Arcticibacter tournemirensis: one gene and its partner. The protein of the gene in region 1 interacts with the protein of each later gene in a pairwise test. Links are inferred from orthologs where the notes say so. Each region holds a gene or a part of one and is shown in the gene's direction. Other genes may lie near its edges.

Evidence for each region.
Region 2: the proteins of leuS (region 1) and ligA interact in binary tests that used the Escherichia coli proteins (3 or more experiments, as listed by UniProt). The link is inferred for Arcticibacter tournemirensis from one-to-one orthologs.

Annotation. Positions count from the first base shown.
Region 1 is NZ_VFPL01000001.1:1,338,891-1,344,642, forward strand. What follows is about bases 1,295-4,606. They hold leuS (leucine--tRNA ligase), read left to right. Parts: upstream 1,295-1,601; coding sequence 1,602-4,406; downstream 4,407-4,606. Other genes in these bases: BDE36_RS05730 (cell division protein FtsX), read right to left, coding at 1,295-1,410; BDE36_RS05740 (TonB-dependent receptor), read left to right, coding at 4,569-4,606. Also shown: BDE36_RS05720 (undecaprenyl-diphosphate phosphatase), read right to left, coding at 1-295; BDE36_RS05725 (DUF3098 domain-containing protein), read right to left, coding at 302-532; more of BDE36_RS05730, read right to left, coding at 532-1,294; more of BDE36_RS05740, read left to right, coding at 4,607-5,752.
Region 2 is NZ_VFPL01000001.1:4,660,996-4,665,152, forward strand. The notes cover bases 1,221-4,157. They hold ligA (NAD-dependent DNA ligase LigA), read left to right. Parts: upstream 1,221-1,649; coding sequence 1,650-3,665; downstream 3,666-4,157. Other genes in these bases: BDE36_RS19400 (NanQ anomerase/TabA/YiaL family protein), read right to left, coding at 1,221-1,568; dapA (4-hydroxy-tetrahydrodipicolinate synthase), read left to right, coding at 3,798-4,157. In the rest of the region: BDE36_RS19390 (NUDIX domain-containing protein), read left to right, coding at 1-212; BDE36_RS19395 (hypothetical protein), read left to right, coding at 308-991; more of BDE36_RS19400, read right to left, coding at 975-1,220. UniProt on the Escherichia coli protein: DNA ligase that catalyzes the formation of phosphodiester linkages between 5'-phosphoryl and 3'-hydroxyl groups in double-stranded DNA using NAD as a coenzyme and as the energy source for the reaction.

The DNA of each region.
Region 1 (5,752 bases):
TTTCCAGCAATTGATCGATAGTGTCGCTAAGCAATGCGCCAAATATGATTGCAGGAATGAAGGCCACCAGAAGCTTGAAATAGAAATCGAAGCTCTGGAAAAAACGTTTGAAATAAAGAACAACTACGGATAGAATAGTGCCTAACTGGATGACTACGGTAAACAGTTTTACAAATTCGTTCGACTGGATTCCCATCAGGGAAGAGCCGATAATCATATGGCCGGTAGACGAAACGGGCAAAAACTCGGTCAGGCCTTCAATGATGGCCAGGATAATTGCTTCAAGAATAGTCATTTAATGTTATTTACGCTTCTTTAAAATTGCGAAAAATCCGATAGTGAAGCCAATGAGCACTACAATAGGGGCAAGCACTGTTTTGCGGAAATCGTAGATGTCGGTATCTCCGGCCATTAGTGCAAATCCAATAACGACTACGGCAATGCTGATGAGCATGAGCCTGTAATTGCTTTTATCAAAAATAAAATGAACCTGCCTGTTTTCTGTATTTTCAGAAATTGTTTTTTTTGCCATTATCTGTAGAGGTTATAAATTTTTAACCGTAAATATTTACTGACCGCAAAGTAAGTACTTAAAACTGAGATTAATATCCCGATGCCAATAACAGCGATGAACACAAACCCAAACTCAATCCAATTACGTAGTATAATGAGCTCGGGTATTTGTTGCTGTGCGAGATACAGGGTTAACAACAGTAGAATGATGGCTATAAGGCCGCCAAGGAAACCGTGTAACAGACCATATCCCAGGAATGGTTTCTGAATAAAACTCTTGGTGGCACCCACAAGCTGCATACTTTTTATCAGGAAGCGCTGCGAATAAATGGCAAGACGGATGGTATTGTTAATAAGAGCTACTGCGATCACGAGAAGTACCATCGCAAACGCCAGGATAACCAGTCCGATGACCTTTATATTCTGATTCACCATATCGATGAGTGACTTCTGATAAATAACTTCTTTTACAAGGGGATTCTTAGTAAGCTGGCGACTCAGCGTCTCGATGCTGGCATTATTCGCGTAATCGGCCTTTAAGTAGATGTCTATAGATGAAAGAAGCGGATTATATCCCAGGAACTGAACAAAATCCTCACCCAGGTCTTTTTGAAGATTGCGGGCGGCCAGTTCTTTACTCACGTATTGTGTCTTTAGTACAAAAGGATGGGTATCGAGTTGCTTTTGAAGCGCGAGCACGTCCACTTCTTTCGCGCCATCGCTTACTATAATATTCAATACGATATTTTCTTTAACGTAGTTCGAAAGATTACGTGCATGAACCAGTATCAGCCCGAGTAACCCAATCATGAGCAGCACCAGCGCTATGCTGATTACTGTCGATATATACACCTGTTTGGTCTTTTTAGAAGAAGCACTGCTTTCAAATTCTTCCATAGTCAATTTTAAGATACGCGAAAATAGTGATTTGAGTTGAAAGTTGAACTTTAAAAGTTGAAAGTTAAAAGCTAAACGTTGAAAGAAGCGGGACAAGTTTAGAGTCTAAAGTTGAAAGTGAAGTGTGTTTTACATGCAACTCATCGCTGTTAATCTGCTTCAAATTCAGCTCAAATTGCTATTTTCGCAGCATGGATTACCAGTTTAGAGAAATAGAGAGAAAATGGCAACAGTTTTGGTCAGAAAATCAGACTTATAAGGTTGATAATAACTCCGAAAAGCCTAAATATTATGTGTTAGACATGTTCCCTTATCCTTCGGGAGCGGGCTTGCACGTAGGACATCCTCTAGGATATATTGCCTCAGATATTTTTGCCCGTTATAAACGCCTTAAAGGGTTTAACGTTTTACATCCGATGGGTTATGACTCATTTGGGCTTCCTGCCGAGCAATATGCCATCCAGACCGGGCAGCATCCTGCGGTAACAACAGAACAGAATATTGCTACTTACCGGAGGCAGCTTGATCAGATTGGGTTTTCTTTCGATTGGAGCCGTGAAGTTCGGACGAGTGATCCTTCTTATTATAAATGGACACAATGGATCTTTATGCAGTTGTTTAATTCATGGTACAACCTTGAATCAGACAGAGCAGAGTCGATAAAAGAGCTGGAAATTCATTTTTCGGCATCTGGAAGCGCAGGCGTAAAGGCTGTTTGTGATGAAGATGTTAAAAGCTTTACTGCTGACGAATGGAAGCAAATGACTGAACGCGAGCAGCAGGAAGAGCTTTTGAAATATCGCCTAACCTATTTAAGAGAGAGTACCGTGAACTGGTGTCCTGCACTTGGAACGGTGCTTGCCAACGATGAGGTAAAGGATGGAGTCTCAGAAAGGGGAGGATATCCTGTAGAACAGAAGAAAATGATGCAGTGGAGTATGCGCATCACAGCGTATGCCGACCGGCTTCTTCAGGGCCTGGATACCATAGACTGGCCTGAGCCCCTGAAAGAGATGCAGCGAAACTGGATCGGCAAAAGTACAGGGGCCAGTGTGAAGTTTAAAGTTGAAAGTTCAGAGCCAACTCACAACTCCATAGAAGTGTTCACAACACGTGTAGATACGATCTTTGGTGTCACTTTTCTGGTTATTGCCCCCGAGCATGAGCTGGTACCTTTATTGACCACTCCGGAACAAAAGGAAGAAATAGAAACATATATAGCCCAGGCCAGGAAGAAATCTGAGCTTGACCGCATGGCCGATACGAAGACTGTATCGGGAGCCTTTACGGGAAGCTATGTGCTGAATCCTCTTAACGGTGAGAAGGTACCTGTTTGGATAGCCGACTATGTACTGGCAGGCTATGGTACAGGTGCCGTAATGGCTGTACCTTCGGGTGACCAACGCGACTGGCTCTTTGCAAAGCACTTTAATCTTCCTGTTATTCAGATCCTCGATAAGCAGAAAGATGTTGAGCATGAAGCTGATCCTACAAAAGAAGGCCGTTACATAAATTCTGACTTTATTAATGGACTGACCTACCAGGAAGCGATCCCCGTTTTAATTAATAAACTGGAAGAGATCGGCGCAGGCAGGGCAAAAATACAGTACCGGATGCGCGACGCCATTTTTGGTCGCCAGCGTTACTGGGGAGAGCCTGTCCCCGTTTATTTTAAGGAAAATGTTCCTTACCTGATAGAAGAAAGTGAGCTGCCTTTGGTTTTACCTGAGGTAGATAAATATCTGCCTACGGAAGCTGGTGATCCTCCATTAGGACGGGCAAAAGAGTGGAAGTACAGAGGAGAGGCTCCTTATGAACTTAGTACGATGCCTGGCTGGGCAGGTTCAAGCTGGTACTGGTATCGTTATATGGCATCGCCGGAAGAAAGACAGGGAGATACGTTTGCTCCGCAGAAAGCAATCCAATACTGGAAAGATGTCGATCTGTATATCGGCGGTTCTGAACATGCCACCGGTCACCTTTTATACAGCCGTTTCTGGAACAAATTTCTGAAAGACCTGGCTCTTGTAGAAGAGGAAGAACCGTTTAAGAAGCTGATCAATCAGGGTATGATCCAGGGGAGGTCGAACTTCGTTTACCGTGTTATTAATGACGACGGAGTGGGAACTCATGTTTTCGTGTCGTACGGATTGAAAGACCAGTATAAAACTTCTCATATTCATGTTGACGTTAATATAGTCGAGAATGAAGTGCTCGATCTGGATAAATTCAGGAGCTTCAGGCCTGAATTTGAGAATGCTGAGTTTATACTTGAGAATGGCAAGTATATATGCGGTGTAGAGGTGGAGAAAATGTCGAAATCGAAATATAATGTTGTAAATCCAGACGACATTATAGAACGTTACGGCGCAGATACCCTTCGTTTATACGAAATGTTCCTTGGTCCGCTTGAGCAAAGCAAGCCATGGAATACAAACGGTATAGAGGGCGTATTTAAGTTCCTCCGCAAATTCTGGAAGCTCTTCCATAATGATCAGTTTGAGTTTTTCGTATCTGACGAGCAACCGTCACGCGCAGAATTGAAGTCGCTGCATAAGATCATCAGGAAGGTAGAGGAAGATATAGAGCGCTTCTCATTTAACACCTCTGTATCCAGTTTTATGATCTGCGTAAATGAGCTGACAGATTTAAAATGTAACAAACGCCAGATCCTGCAAGATTTGGTTATCGTTCTGGCGCCCTATGCTCCTCATATTACCGAAGAGCTGTGGACGCTTCTGGGTAACCAGCCGGGAACTTTCTCTGATGCTGCTTTTCCGAAGTTTAATCCTGACTTCCTGGTAGAAGATGAGTTTGCTTATCCTATTTCGGTAAATGGAAAAATGAAGATGAACCTCAATATCTCTCTGGCCCTTGAAGTTCCGGAAATAGAAAAGGTGGTTCTCGAAAATGCTGCAGTTCAAAAGTTCCTTGACGGAAAACCTCCTAAAAAGGTGATTGTAGTTAAAGGCAGAATTGTAAATATTGTGATTTGATATAAACTAACGGTTTAAAATTAGCAGCGTGGTTTGATCTGGACTGCCTCTTTCAATTAGAATTGGTAGCCAGGCTGGAGTGCTATGATTTTGCTGTTTACATTTTACCTGTAACAAATATTCGCCCTTTACAACTAAATAAGGGAACACACATTTAAAAAAATGAAATATCTATTAATTGCTGCCTTGTTATGCAGTACAGTCGCTTTCGCTCAGATGCCTCAGGGTGGATCTCCTTCACTAACAGGTAAGATTTCAGGACTTATTATTGATTCGCTTACCAAAAAGCCAGTAGAATATGCGACGGTAGCCTTATCCAGGGCAGGTGCAGCAAAAAGTACAAATGGTGCCCTTACCGACAATAAGGGTACGTTTAAAATAGAAAATGTTGCTCCGGGAAAATATAAGGTTACGGTGTCTTTCATGGGGTATCAGACTAAAGTTATCGAGGTTTCAACTTCAGCCCATAAGCCTGACGCAAATGCCGGACGCATTATTCTCTCCCCTTCGGCCAATATCCTCCAGGAAGTTGCTGTTACCGGCGAAGTTCCGGTTGTAGAAAACAGGGTTGATAAGGTGGTTTATAATGCAGAGAAGGATGCAACAGTAAGCGGTGGTAATGCCGGAGATGTATTGCGAAAAGTACCCATGGTGTCTGTAGACCAGGATGGAAATGTTTCACTGAGAGGAAGTCAGAACGTACGTATCCTGGTTAACGGAAAGCCTACAGGAGCTGTGGCTGCAAGCACTGCCGATGCCATGAGAATGCTTCCTGCCGACCAGATTAAAAACGTAGAAGTGATCACCAGTCCCTCGGCCAAATACGATGCTGAAGGAACCGGAGGCATCATCAATATCATTACAAAAAAGAAGGAGATGAGCGGTGTGAGCGGATCTGTAAGTGGAGGACTTGGTACGCGTCAGAATAATGGTAACGCAAATCTCAATATCAACAAGAACCGCCTGAGCATTACAGCGAACTTTGGCGGCAACAGCACCTGGCCTCAAACTACTGAAACGTTTAACAGCAGTCTCACGCCAGCTGATAATATATTGAGAGTTCAAACAGGCACAAGTCGTACAAGCAGGTACGGATTCAGGAGTTCGGGTAACGTAAGTTATGACTTTAATGACTATAACAGTATATCGTCGGGGATTACGGTAGGACAGGGCCGTTTTAAGACCGAGGGTGAATCTTTGAGCAACCGCTTTACAAACGATAACCTTAGCGAAGCGTATTCTTTTGACAATCTAAACAAGACAAAATTTGGGGGCTTCGACTGGAACGCTGATTATGTTCACAAATTTAAGACTCAGGGCCATGAGATCAGCCTTGCGGGGCAATG
Region 2 (4,157 bases), 3.3 Mb from region 1 along the record:
CGTCTTTTATGGAATATGTATACTTCTTTACAGGCATCTATTCTTCCGATATGCGCGTAAATGAGGGAGGAGGAAAGAAAGACGAAGGGGAAGATATCGAACTCGTCGAGGTTTCTTTCTCTGAAGCGCGAAGGATGCTTGAAGCGGGAGAAATCAGGGATGTGAAGACGATCCTGCTGCTGCAACATGCTGCACTAACCGGGCTGCTATAGTCTATCCGCCTTTTCTACTAGGCTCCTTGATGAGAACAACCGTAAATTCAAGTAATTTAGCTATCTTGTACCATGGTTGACCAGATAGGGGGAGGATGAATTTTTTGTCGCATTTTTATTTTGACCGGTATAGTGATAATCCCGAACGGATTATAGGGATGGTATTGCCCGACCTGGTTAAGAACGCGAGAAAAGATTGGTGTATTCGACCCGAAAAACACCAATACCTCTTTACAGCCGACAAGAAGTTAAATTGTATTCTCGAGGGCTGGAAACGACATCTCGAAGTTGACCGCTACTTCCATTCATCCGACTTCTTTCATTTCCACACTCAAAAAATCAAGGCGCTTATAGGGCCTTTTTTAATAAATGCAGAAGTTCGCCCTTCATTCGTTGCACATATTGCTCTTGAGCTGATGCTCGACAGTCTTCTTCTCAAAGAGCGTGTTGTTGGCACTAATCAGTTTTATAAATATCTCTCCGAAGCAGACGTTCCGTCGACCAAAATCTTCCTGGAGTTAAACGGTATTTCTGATACAACACAGTTCTTCACTTTCCTTGACGAGTTTATCAGTTCTGCTTACCTTAACCAATACAACGATTCCGGGCACATTATATACGCAATAGGTCGTATTTGTATGCGTCTCTGGACTGGTCCTTTTTCCGACACTCAAAAACTTCAGCTGACGGCCGTTTTGTTGCCCTATATGGAAAAGCTTGAAAAAGAATATATGGAGATTTTTGATCAGATCGAAAGACGGCTCAATCCGTATACCTGATCTTCACAACGATCTTTTTTACTGCATTGTCTTCATCTACCTTAATATTGGGACGGTGAGCATCCCCCGGAAAAAAAAGAAAGAATGTATCAGGCCTCGTAAGGTAAAATTTCCCCTCGGCATCATAAATCGCCACGTCTTTTTTCTCATTATAAGGATCTATAACGCGTGCTTTAGATACAGGGGCAACTCCCATTTTCTCGGTACCTTTATAGGTATACTGCAGGTCTATTGTATGCCGATGGGCTTCCCATTTCGTATTTTCAAAATCACGCATCGGCCCCACTGTTACGTTAACATATACATTGTTGCCATCAAGGGGGTATTTTCCCGGAGCGATTTTATCAAAGTCCGTTTCCTTTAGAAACTTAAAAGCGCTGTCCCACCAGGCTTTATTCTTATTATACTGGCTTTCAAACTCATGACGATTAACAGACACATGGGGATAGAGCTTCATGCCATTATACCACTTGCCATGCATGAACCATTTTTCAGTCCGACGCACCGATGAGCACGCGCTTAACATCATGGCGACGCAAAAAAACAATATACCTTGTTGCAAAAAATACCTTTTCATTTGAGAGCAATATTAGTGATTTTACAACAGGATCGGATGAACCATGTACATTGATTTTGAAAAAGTCTTATCTTCGTTCCCATGCCGCTTTTTGAGATTAAAGAACGAATGGATGCACTGGTTAAGGAACTGAACCAGCACAATTATAACTATTATGTACTAGCTCAGCCAACAATATCAGACTACGATTTCGATAAAAAGCTTGAAGAGCTTTCGGAACTGGAAAAACAGTATCCCGAGCTGCAGGACCCCGACTCTCCAACACAGAAAGTGGGAGGAGAAATTACAAAAGAATTCAAAACAGTGAAGCATAAATGGCCGATGCTTTCACTGGGAAACACATACAGCGAACAGGATTTGCGCGAGTTTGACGAAAGAATCCGAAAATCAATAGGAAGCGACTTTGAGTATGTCTGCGAACTGAAGTTCGACGGACTTTCCATGAGCCTTACGTATGAAGACGGCAAACTATTAAGGGCAGTAACTCGTGGCGATGGAACGCAGGGCGACGACGTTACAACCAATATCCGAACAATTAAACGAATTCCTGGAAAACTAAAAGGCGAGGGATATCCAGATAATTTCGAAATAAGAGGAGAGGTATTTATGCACCGGGCGGCTTTCGAAAGACTTAACTCTGAACGAATGAAAAACGACGAAGTTCCTTATGCGAATCCACGTAATTTTGCAGCAGGAACCGTCAAGTTACAGGATTCGGGAGAGGTAGCACGGCGACCACTGGATTGTTTCCTGTATTTTCTTTACACAGACAGAAGGCTTTACCGTACTCATTGGGATAGCCTCAATGCGGTTAAAGAATGGGGATTCCACGTCTGCGAACACAACAAGCTTTGCCGCAATATCGATGAGGTTCTTCAATTTATTCATTATTGGAGTGAGAATCGCTTTAACCTCAGCTATGATATAGATGGCATCGTATTAAAGGTAAACAGTTATGCTCAGCAGGATGAACTGGGCTTTACAGCTAAATCCCCCAGATGGGCCATTGCGTATAAATATAAAGCAGAAGAAGCAGAAACGATTCTTGAGAGTGTCAGCTACCAGGTGGGGCGTACCGGCGCTGTAACACCTGTTGCTAACTTAAAACCCGTTTTGCTTGCAGGCACCAGGGTAAAAAGAGCAACCCTTCATAATGCCAACGAAATAAGTCGGCTTGACCTTCATGAAGGCGATGCCGTGTTTGTCGAAAAGGGCGGCGAAATTATTCCTAAGATCACTTCTGTTAATACCATAAAAAGGCAATCGGGGAGCAAAAAAATCATTTACCCTGATATTTGTCCTGAATGTGGCAGTAATTTGATCCGAAGAGAAGGAGAAGCCGTTCACTATTGCCCCAACGATGAAGCATGCCCTCCTCAAATCACAGGAAAGATCCAGCACTTTATCAGCAGGAAGGCAATGAATATTGAAGGCATGGGTAGCGAAACGGTAGAAACGCTCTACAGGAAAGGACTCATAGAACATATAAGCGACTTATATTTGCTTCATGAAAAAGCCGACGCCTTAAAAGAGATGGACCGCTTTGGCGAGAAGTCTATCAGCAACATGCTCGAGGGAATCGAACGCTCTAAACAAATGCCCTTTGAAAAAGTACTTTTCGGTCTAGGGATCCGGTATATAGGTGAAACCGTAGCGCGGAAAATAGCAGCTTATTTCAAGAATATAGACAGCCTGATGAGTGCTACTTATGATGAACTTATTTCAGTAGATGAAATCGGCGAACGAATAGCTGAAAGTATTATTGCATACTTTAAAGACCCCAGACACCTCCAACAAATTGAAAAACTCCGGACTGCGGGCCTGCAGTTTGAAGCAGAGGAAAAAGTGGTACTGCTGGCAGGCAATAATCTGGAGGGAAAAACATTTATCATCTCCGGTGTATTCGAAAACTTTAGCCGGGACGAACTTACAGCGTTAATAGAATCAAACGGGGGGAAAATACTTAGCAGCATCTCCGGAAAACTAAATTATCTCGTAGCTGGTGATAACATGGGACCTTCAAAGCTTGAAAAAGCTAAAAAATTAAACATACCTGTCATCACCGACACGGAGCTTCTAAGTATGATAAGCAAATAACACGGTAACAATCAGGAATACGAAGAGAATCAGTAACGAAATCGGACAGGAAAAGCTATTAAATAGCAGAAAAATTAAGAAATAGCACTAAATTCGCGTCCGGCTTTATAAAGCTAAAGAGAACAGAGGATAATGAATAAATTTTACGGAACCGGGGTAGCAATGATAACCCCGTTCAATGCAGATGGATCCATTGATTTTGATGGATTAAAAAACCTGATAAATTTTCAGATTGAAGGAGGTGTAGAATACCTGGTATCGCTGGGTACAACAGGAGAATCAGCTACTTTAAGCAAGGATGAAAAAAAGGCGGTCTGGGAGTTTACGGCAGAAACAGTAGCAGGAAGAGTTCCGTTGGTTGCCGGCATTGGTGGGAATGCTACTTCCGAAGTTACCGAAAGCATAAAAAAGTTTAACACTCAGGGTTACGATGCGATCCTTTCGGTTAGCCCTTACTATAACAAACCCATTCAGGAAGGCATATATCAGCAC